4 regions of the Pararhizobium sp. O133 genome follow, and region 2 is predicted to be linked to each of the others. Evidence: predicted binding sites of a transcription regulator. Region 2 holds the regulator's gene; each other region holds the start of a gene.
What was found. The regulator LexA, encoded in region 2, represses DNA repair genes until DNA is damaged. The targets are predictions, from matches to a motif close to TGTTCNNNNTGTGTTCNG.

Region 1 (2,181 bases), 2.2 Mb from region 2:
GGTGCTGACGATCTCTATGGCGGCGCGGGCAAAGATACCTTCATCTTCAAGTCTGTGAAGGATTCGACAACCTCAGCGTCAGGACGCGACACGATCTTCGACTTCGACGGCAAAGGCGGCGACCGGATCGATCTTGGCACCATCGACGCGAAGACTGGAACGAAGGCCGACGATGCCTTCTCGTTCATCGGAACCAAGGCCTTCTCCAAGGTAGCAGGAGAACTGCGCTACGAACAGAAGACGGATGGAACGTATGCCTACGGTGACGTGAATGGAGACGGCAAGGCGGATTTCGCCATCCATTTCGACGATACACTCACGCTCTCAAAGGGTTATTTCTTGCTGTAATATCCAATGTCTGTGTTCAATCGCTTGTGACGAAAACGGATCAGGAGTTAGTCTTTTGGGAAGATTCGTATTTCACGAGCCTGTCAAAGTCCGTGAAACTGGTTTTGGTGCCTCTGGCGCATCCGGAGCGACGAATGGAACTGGCGGCTATGCATGGCCTTCCATCTTCTCGCTGCCCAAAGGGTCTGTTCGTGGATTTCGACCGCCGCCCTGTTATACCCGACCAGTCGGAGCGCGAGCCAATCTTCGTGCTGGATCATATCCCGCAACCAGTCCAGAGCTTCTATGGTACGCGCGTTTCGATGAGATCCTGCGCCCTTTCACGTCGAAGGGTCGTCCGGTCAGATTTTCCTGATTTTTCATATATTTGGATTCTGAATCTCAACGGCAACCGCAGGCTTCAGAGCCGCAGATTCTTTCTGCGAAAACGCGATTCAGGATGTGGTGCAAATCTGGCGCCGCAAATCAACATCTAGCCGTGAACAAATCCTGAATCCAATGGAGTCAGCGATTCGTCGCTGATTCGTTCCACCGCTGTTCCGATTCGGGCCGAGGCGGCTGGAAATGCGAATGTCGGACGCCATTTCTATCGTTTCATCGCCGGCTGCCCTTGCGTTTGTGACCCCGCATGGGCATGTGTGGCTCTGCCGGTTGACGCGGTTTCCGCCGTGAACGCCTTCGCAGACTGAAAGTGCGCAGGATCGAGACAGTGCCTGACCAACCCATGATCTTGAGCGGCCGCGGTGTGATCGCGGTGCTCGGCCCCACCAATACCGGCAAGACGCATTACGCGATCGAGCGCATGGTCGCGCACGAATCCGGTGTGATCGGCCTGCCGCTGCGGCTTCTGGCGCGTGAAGTCTATACGCGGGTTGTCGAGAAGGTTGGCGCTCACAATGTTGCCCTGATCACCGGCGAGGAAAAGATCACGCCGCACATGGCGCGGTTTTCGGTCTGCACCGTCGAGGCGATGCCGCGCGAGACCAAGGCCGCCTTCGTCGCGATCGATGAGGTGCAACTGGCCGGAGACCTGGAGCGCGGCCATATCTTCACCGACAGGCTGATGCATCTGCGCGGTCGGGTGGAGACGCTTCTCCTCGGCGCATCGACCATGCGCCCGATCCTCGAACAACTGCTGCCCGGCATTACCGTCGTCGAGCGGCCGCGCCTGTCGCAGCTCCTGTATGCCGGCTCCAAGAAGATCACCCGCCTGCCGCAGCGTTCCGCCATCGTCGCCTTCTCGGCCGAGGAGGTCTATGCGATCGCCGAGCTGATCCGCCGGCAAAGAGGCGGCGCGGCCGTCGTGCTGGGCGCGCTTTCGCCGCGCACCCGCAATGCCCAGGTCGCGCTCTATCAGGCGGGCGATGTCGAATATCTGGTGGCGACCGACGCCATCGGTATGGGCCTGAACCTCGATGTCGATCATGTCGCCTTCGCGCAGGACCGGAAGTATGACGGTTACCAGTTCCGCGACCTGAACCCGGGTGAACTGGCGCAGATCGCCGGCCGTGCCGGCCGTCATCTGCGCGACGGAACCTTCGGCGTCACCTCGCGGGTCGAGCCTTTCGACAACGAACTCGTCCACCGGATCGAATCGCACCAGTTTGATCCGGTTCGTGTCCTGCAATGGCGTTCGAAGTCGCTGAACTTTGCGTCCATCGCTGCATTGAAGAAAAGCCTTGATGCAGCACCCACCGTCCACGGGCTGACGCGGGCCTTGCCGGCGGTTGATCAGCAGGCGCTGGATTACCTTTCGCGCTATCCGGAAGTGAGCAGTGTCGCGACCACACCGGAGCGTGTAGAAAAACTCTGGGAGGCCTGTGCTCTTCCAGA
Region 2 (2,181 bases):
GCTCAGACCATCGGATCGTTTCATCCTTTGACTACCCCGCCTTGGGGCGGGCAATGGAAACGTATGTCTCAATCTTCGACTCCGGTCGGAATTGGAGAAACGTTTTGCGGTCATGAGAACGGCCGTAGCCACGAAGATGGCGTCAAAATTGGTGGAGCCGCACGTGACGCATCGTTTCAGAACACCTGAAACGATTGCTCAGAATAAACAATCGGTAAATACGACCGACCGATTATATTTACGTGGAAAATTTTGGAGGCCTCGCCCGGAATTGAACCGGGGTACAAGGATTTGCAGTCCTCTGCGTCACCACTCCGCCACGAGGCCTCTCAAGCTCGAATAATCGAACCGTGGCGGCGGTTTAGAATGATCCTAGACAAACCGCAAGAGAATAATTCCGAAAAAACGGCCGCGTTCATTTTCCGACATGATGTTTTCCGAACATTCTCCACAGAAGCCTCTCCACCACGAAAGCCGTCGTACACAAACCCGCGCAAATCATTTCCCATAAGGCTCAGTGCACCTGACCTCCTGCCAGACCGTCCAACCGACGTCGCGGCTGCTTGAAGCGAGTGAACCGAAATGCGTCGAAGCTTGCCCTGATCAGTGATAGCGGCGAATGAGGCCCACCAACTTGCCCTGGATCTTCACCCGGTCGGGACCGAATATCCGGGTCTCGTAGGCCGGATTGGCGGCTTCGAGTGCGATGGAAGCGCCCTTGCGCCGGAAGCGCTTCAGGGTCGCCTCCTCGTCATCGACGAGCGCCACGATGATTTCGCCGGGGCTGGCGGTATTGGTGTTGCGGATGATGACCGTGTCCCCGTCGAGGATGCCGGCCTCGATCATCGAATCGCCTCGGACCTCCAGCGCGTAATGATCCCCCACCCCGACCATTTCCATCGGTACGGAAATATCGTGCGTGTTGTTCTGGATGGCGGAGATCGGCACGCCGGCGGCGATCCGCCCCATGACCGGGACCGTCACGCTATCGCTGTTGGCCGCGACAGGTTTGGCAGGCGCCGGCTTTTCGGCGGAGGCGCCGAGGCTGCCCTGGATAACACTGGGCGAAAAGCCGCGCTTGGGCTGGAGGCTTGGCGAATAGGCTTCCGGCAGCTTGATGACCTCCAGTGCGCGTGCGCGATTGGGCAGGCGGCGGATGAAGCCCCGTTCCTCAAGCGCCGTGATCAGTCGGTGGATGCCGGATTTCGAGGCGAGATCCAGAGCATCCTTCATTTCATCAAAGGATGGAGGCACGCCGGATTCCTTCATTCTTTCGTGAATGAACAGAAGCAATTCCTGTTGCTTGCGAGTCAGCATGAACGATCACTCCAAAGTCGAGAAACAAAGCAAGAACGAACACTATATGTTCCATATGTGTTCCGCAAGCCCCCTCAAAATATTTGAATGTTTCCAACAATATTCGGCGCGGGCGATGAAGCCGGCGGGCTGTTGCGCGCGAGACTCACCAGTCTTGGGCTTCTTTTTGGGAACTTTTGCCGTGTCGCGACCGTTGCAGGAACATCCTAGCGACAATGGGCGGTGCGCATCGCCCGCACACAGGAGGCAGACATGGCAGGCTATGTGGACGAACGCGGCGATCGCGTCTCGACGAAGGATACCAACCGGACGGTCCGGGTAACCGGTATCGAGGCGCGGCAGGGTCTTCTTGGGCGTCCGGTGTTGATGGTGTTGATCGGCGGTCTGCTTTTGGCTGCCATCGCCTGGGCCGGGGTGGAGATGTTTGGTGAAGCGACCGACAATGACGGGGCGACCCAGACGCAGCAGGTTGCCCCTGCCGAGGATCAGGCAGCGCCCGCCAACCAGGGTACCGTGGACAACACGCCGACGAATGGTGAGCAGATGCAGACTGCGCCGACCGACAAGGATCCGACGCCGCAGACTGGTACGGATCGATAAACGTTGGCACGTGCTTTGCAGCCCCGCCCTGCCCGATCAGGCGGGGCGTTTGACGTGGACAAATAGTGCATTCGTTCAGGTTGAGGTTTGGCGCCTGCGAGCCCACCAAACCGATAGCCGTCGCCGCTGGCGGCGCACGAAGGCAAGATCATGCGAGAGGACGATGAAACCCAGCGGCACCATCCAGAAGCCGAGCACAGGCAGAAAGCCAAGGCAGCCACCGATAATGAGTATGCTGCCGAGCGCGATGCGAACCCCGCGCGA
Region 3 (2,181 bases), 410 kb from region 2:
CATCACCTGCTTGGGCATTTCGTTCCCTTGTCTACGGTTCCGGCTTGCAAGCCAACCGCTTCCCTATAAGTTGCGCGCGGATGCTTTCACCGGCTGCCGGAAACCTGAGGCTAAAGCTATTTGGTTGAAAAACAGGTAATATTCAGCGAAAAAATCGCTACGATGCGACAAGGATGAAACAGGCGTGACCCCGGCGGAAGAAACAGCAATCTCAATCCTCGCATGGCTCGCCAACGAACCGGAACTGCTCGAGCGCTTCCTGGCGCTGACCGGCACCGATGTCTCGTCCCTGCGCAACGCCGCCGCCGATCCCAACTTTCTCGCCGGTGTCGTCGATTTCCTGATGGGACACGAACCGACTCTGCTCGCCTTCTGCGAGACGACCGGCGTAAAGCCCGAAGCCGTGGTGCGCGCCCATATGATGTTGTCCGGCCCCGACGATTCCGGGGACTTCTGATCGTGAGCGACACGCTCGATTTCGGCCATATCAGCCTGATCGCCCGCCCCCTGATCGTCTGCGACATCGACGAAGTGGTGCTGGAATTCCTCACCCCCCTGCGCAACTTCCTCAATTCGTCCGGCCACGACCTTCTGCCGCGCTCCTTCAAGCTGCATGGCAATATCGTCGCGATCGAGAACGGCGAGCCGGTCAGCGAGACGCAGACCCGCACGTTTCTCGAGGAATTCTTCAGGCAGCAAGATCAGTGGCAGACACCGGCGGACCAAGTTGTCGAGACGCTGGCGGACCTTGCCAAGAACGCCGACATCGTTTTCCTGACCGCCATGGCGCCGCGCCATGCCGCCATGCGACGCGCTCTGCTCGACCGGCACGGGCTGCATTATCCGCTGTTGGCGAGCGAGGAGCCGAAGGGACCGATCATCCAGCGTCTGCACGACGCCCGCGACGTGCCGCTGATCTTCATCGACGACATCCTGCGCAATCTTCAGTCGGTGCGCGCCTGCGCGCCGGATTGCCTGTTGATCAACCTGATGGCCAATGCGGAATTCCGGGCCATGGCCCCGCCGCCCGGCGACGGCATCATGACAGCGGAAGGCTGGGCGCAGACGGCGGAAATCATCCGTAGGCATCTGTTGCGTTAGCGTCTGGCCTGCCGTCATCTGATATGTGGATATCTTGTTCAAGCGAACCTTTCCCGGGACAGCGCGCGAGATTGAGGATCACACGCCTTGAGACTCGGCATGTTACGAGGTAGCGTGAAAATGTTCAACTTTTGTTCCGATCGATGCAAACAGACGCGCAGCACCATCCGGGCTTTTGCAGGGGTTGCCTGAAGGGGCAGCCGGCCGATATCCGCCGTTGTCGCGCCTGCGGCAGCCCGCGCCTGCTCTATCACGACGAACTCTACCAGTTGACCCTTGCCCATATCGACTGCGACGCTTTCTATGCGTCGGTGGAGAAACGCGACAATCCGGAGCTTGCCGACAGGCCTGTCATCATCGGCGGCGGCAAGCGTGGTGTCGTTTCCACGGCCTGCTATATAGCCCGTATCCACGGCGTGCGCTCGGCCATGCCGATGTTCAAGGCGCTGGAAGCCTGTCCGCAGGCCATCGTCATCAAGCCGGACATGGAGAAATATGTGCGCGTCGGTCGGCAGATCCGCACGCTGATGCAGGAACTGACGCCGCTGGTGCAGCCCCTGTCGATCGATGAGGCCTTCCTGGAACTCCAAGGCACCGAGCGCCTGCATCATGATCCCCCGGCCCGCACGCTGGCGAAATTCGCCCGCCGCGTCGAACAGGAGATCGGCATCACGGTTTCCGTGGGTCTGTCCTACTGCAAATTCCTCGCCAAGGTCGCCTCCGACCTGCAGAAACCGCGCGGCTTTTCCGTGATCGGGGTAGCCGAGGCTCAGGACTTCCTGAGGGAACGACCGGTGACGCTGATCTGGGGCGTCGGAAAGGCCTTTGCCGCGACGCTGGAGCGCGATGGCATCCGCACCATAGGCCAACTCCAGACAATGGAGGAAACCGACCTGATGAAGCGCTACGGCACGATGGGCCAGCGCCTCTACCGCCTGTCGCGCGGACAGGACGAACGCGCCGTGGAAATCAATGGCGAGGCGAAGAGCGTGTCGTCTGAAACGACCTTCAACGACGACCTCTGCGACTATGATGATCTCGTCGCCCATCTGCGCCGGCTGAGCGAACAGGTGGCGCACC
Region 4 (2,181 bases), 1.7 Mb from region 2:
AAGATCCTGTCCTTGCGGCAGACCGGATTGGCTGCCTGATGACTGCAAGCTCGCACACTGCAGGGGTTCGGACTAGCCGGAGAAATCCGGAACTGCCGTTCGGAAAAACAGAACGGCAATTCCAGTGGATCGTCATCACCCCAGAAGCGGCCAGCGGTCGAGACATTCATACCGGCTCTTGCCGATGATGCTGCGGACAAGGACGAACTCGCGGGCGGTCCAGGTTACGCGCTCGGCAACGAGATGTTCCGGAATGGGCTTATCGTCATAAACCAGCGTCATATGCGGCAGGAAGCGCGGATTGTAGGTGAAGGTCAGGCCGACCGCCCACATTTCCTTGGCGATCTGCACATGCAGGTCCATCATCTCCTCGCTGCGCATGGCATTGGTCAGCACAACGGCGTTCGGCCCGGCGAAATACGAGACCCGGTCGAAGGCTACCTCGAAGGGCATCGCCTTGATCGTCGACATCGCCGCCGAAACGGCAAAGATCGTCTCTTCGGGAACACCGTTATACCGGCCGACGCCGTTTAGCGACACATGCATCAGGTCCTGCGGGCGCGGTACACCCGACAGGTCGTGACGGCGGACGGTATCGCGGCCGATATCGGCCGCGCGCAGGGCCACGTCCCGCTCCGGCATCAGGGCAAGGAAGAGATTGCTCGCTCCGAAATCCCCGACACGTCTGTTGCGCGGCCTCATCCCCGCCCCTCCATTGCCGAACGCGAACGATTGCTGATCGGCGCGCACGACTTCATTCCCGGCTGTTTCAAGCATGGCAAACCTCACCTCTTTCTGGATGCGGCCAGTATACGTGAGTCCACGTTTCGATCAAGAACAAAACAAGAACATTGTGAATTTATTCCCACAAAGCGGAACGCAGAACGCGCAAGAAACGGGTGGCTTTCGCGCGAAAACTGATCGAAAATCGGACCATGATCCAGGTTAAAAAGACAATTTCCTCGCCGGTCGGCCGGCTCACGCTCGTCGCGCGCGGCGAAGGGCTGGCGGCGATCCTGTGGGAGAACGACGATCCGAAGCGCGTGCGGCTTGGCCCTTCCGTTGAGGACGGCGACCACCCGGTCATCGAGGAGGCCGAGCGGCAGCTGCGGCAATATTTCGATGGCAGCCGCACCGGCTTTTCCGTGACGCTCGACCTCGTCGGCACGGAATTTCAGAAAGCGACCTGGCATGCGCTGCTGACGATCCCTTACGCAGAAACGCGGACCTATGCCGAGATTGCCCGCCAGATCGGCAGCCCGAAGGCCTTCCGCGCCATGGGTGCCGCCAATGGGCGCAATCCGGTGTCGATCATCGTGCCCTGCCACCGGGCGATCGGCTCGGACGGCCTGCTGCACGGCTTTGCCGGTGGGCTGGAGGCCAAGCGCTACCTGCTGGACCTCGAAATGAACCACCGGTGCGCCGCGGCCTGAGCGGCCGGCGAGACCACGCTCCGCCCGGCGGGAGCGAAGCGAAGGAGAAAATCATGGCCGAGAGAGCCCAGACCTATCACATTTTCGAAACGGCCGGGGGCTGGTGCGGCATCGCCTGGAACGACGTCGGCGTCACGCGTTTTCAGCTGCCGACACGCAGCCTGGATGCGACCGAGCGGAACATGCTGCGCCGCGTGCCCAGTGCCGAACGGGGCATGCCGACGCCGGCAATCGCCGAGACCATCGCCGCCGTAAAACGCTATTTCGACGGCGAGACAATCGATTTTTCAAATGTACAGCTTGACCTCGAAGGCCAGGAGGATTTCTTCCGGCAGATCTATACCGCCTTGCGCCGCGTCGGCTGGGGGCGCACCACCACTTATGGCACGCTGGCCAGGGAACTCGGTGCCGGCCCGCAGGCTGCGCGCGATGTCGGTCAGGCCATGGCGAAAAACCCGATTCCGCTGATCATTCCCTGCCACAGGGTGTTGGCGGCCGGTGGCAAGGTCGGTGGCTTCTCGGCCCCCGGCGGCGCCACCGCCAAGGTCCACATGCTGGAGCTGGAAGGCGTGCGCCTTGGACCGCCGGAGCCGACGCAGCAATCGCTGCTGCTGTAGCGCCGCCGGCAGAGGTGTGCACGACTATTGCTGCAGGTCGGCCATATCGTAGAGCGGGCGGATTTCGATCTCGCTCGGTCCGGGCATCGGGTTGGGGCAACGCTTGACCCATTCGACCGCCTCGTCCATGT

Region 1: the regulator LexA is predicted to act here: its motif matches at 873-890, upstream of ACST81_RS03085 (helicase-related protein).
Region 3: the regulator LexA is predicted to act here: its motif matches at 1,223-1,240, upstream of ACST81_RS15675 (DNA polymerase IV).
Region 4: the regulator LexA is predicted to act here: its motif matches at 834-851, upstream of ACST81_RS22115 (2'-5' RNA ligase family protein).

Annotation. Positions count from the first base shown of each region.
Region 1 covers NZ_CP196426.1:663,510-665,690, forward strand. The annotation lists gene ACST81_RS03075 (beta strand repeat-containing protein) at 1-348, shown strand, start outside; gene ACST81_RS03080 (hypothetical protein) at 483-824, shown strand; gene ACST81_RS03085 (helicase-related protein) at 1,073-2,181, shown strand, end outside.
Region 2 covers NZ_CP196426.1:2,858,093-2,860,273, reverse strand. The annotation lists tRNA gene ACST81_RS13705 (tRNA-Cys) at 254-327, opposite strand; gene lexA (transcriptional repressor LexA) at 604-1,317, opposite strand; gene ACST81_RS13695 (hypothetical protein) at 1,570-1,917, shown strand; gene ACST81_RS13690 (hypothetical protein) at 1,993-2,181, opposite strand, start outside.
Region 3 covers NZ_CP196426.1:3,264,684-3,266,864, forward strand. The annotation lists gene ACST81_RS15660 (response regulator) at 1-18, opposite strand, end outside; gene ACST81_RS15665 (DUF3572 domain-containing protein) at 185-457, shown strand; gene ACST81_RS15670 (hypothetical protein) at 460-1,101, shown strand; gene ACST81_RS15675 (DNA polymerase IV) at 1,245-2,181, shown strand, end outside.
Region 4 covers NZ_CP196426.1:4,552,800-4,554,980, forward strand. The annotation lists gene ACST81_RS22115 (2'-5' RNA ligase family protein) at 136-777, opposite strand; gene ACST81_RS22120 (methylated-DNA--[protein]-cysteine S-methyltransferase) at 936-1,433, shown strand; gene ACST81_RS22125 (methylated-DNA--[protein]-cysteine S-methyltransferase) at 1,487-2,050, shown strand; gene ACST81_RS22130 (YciI family protein) at 2,075-2,181, opposite strand, start outside.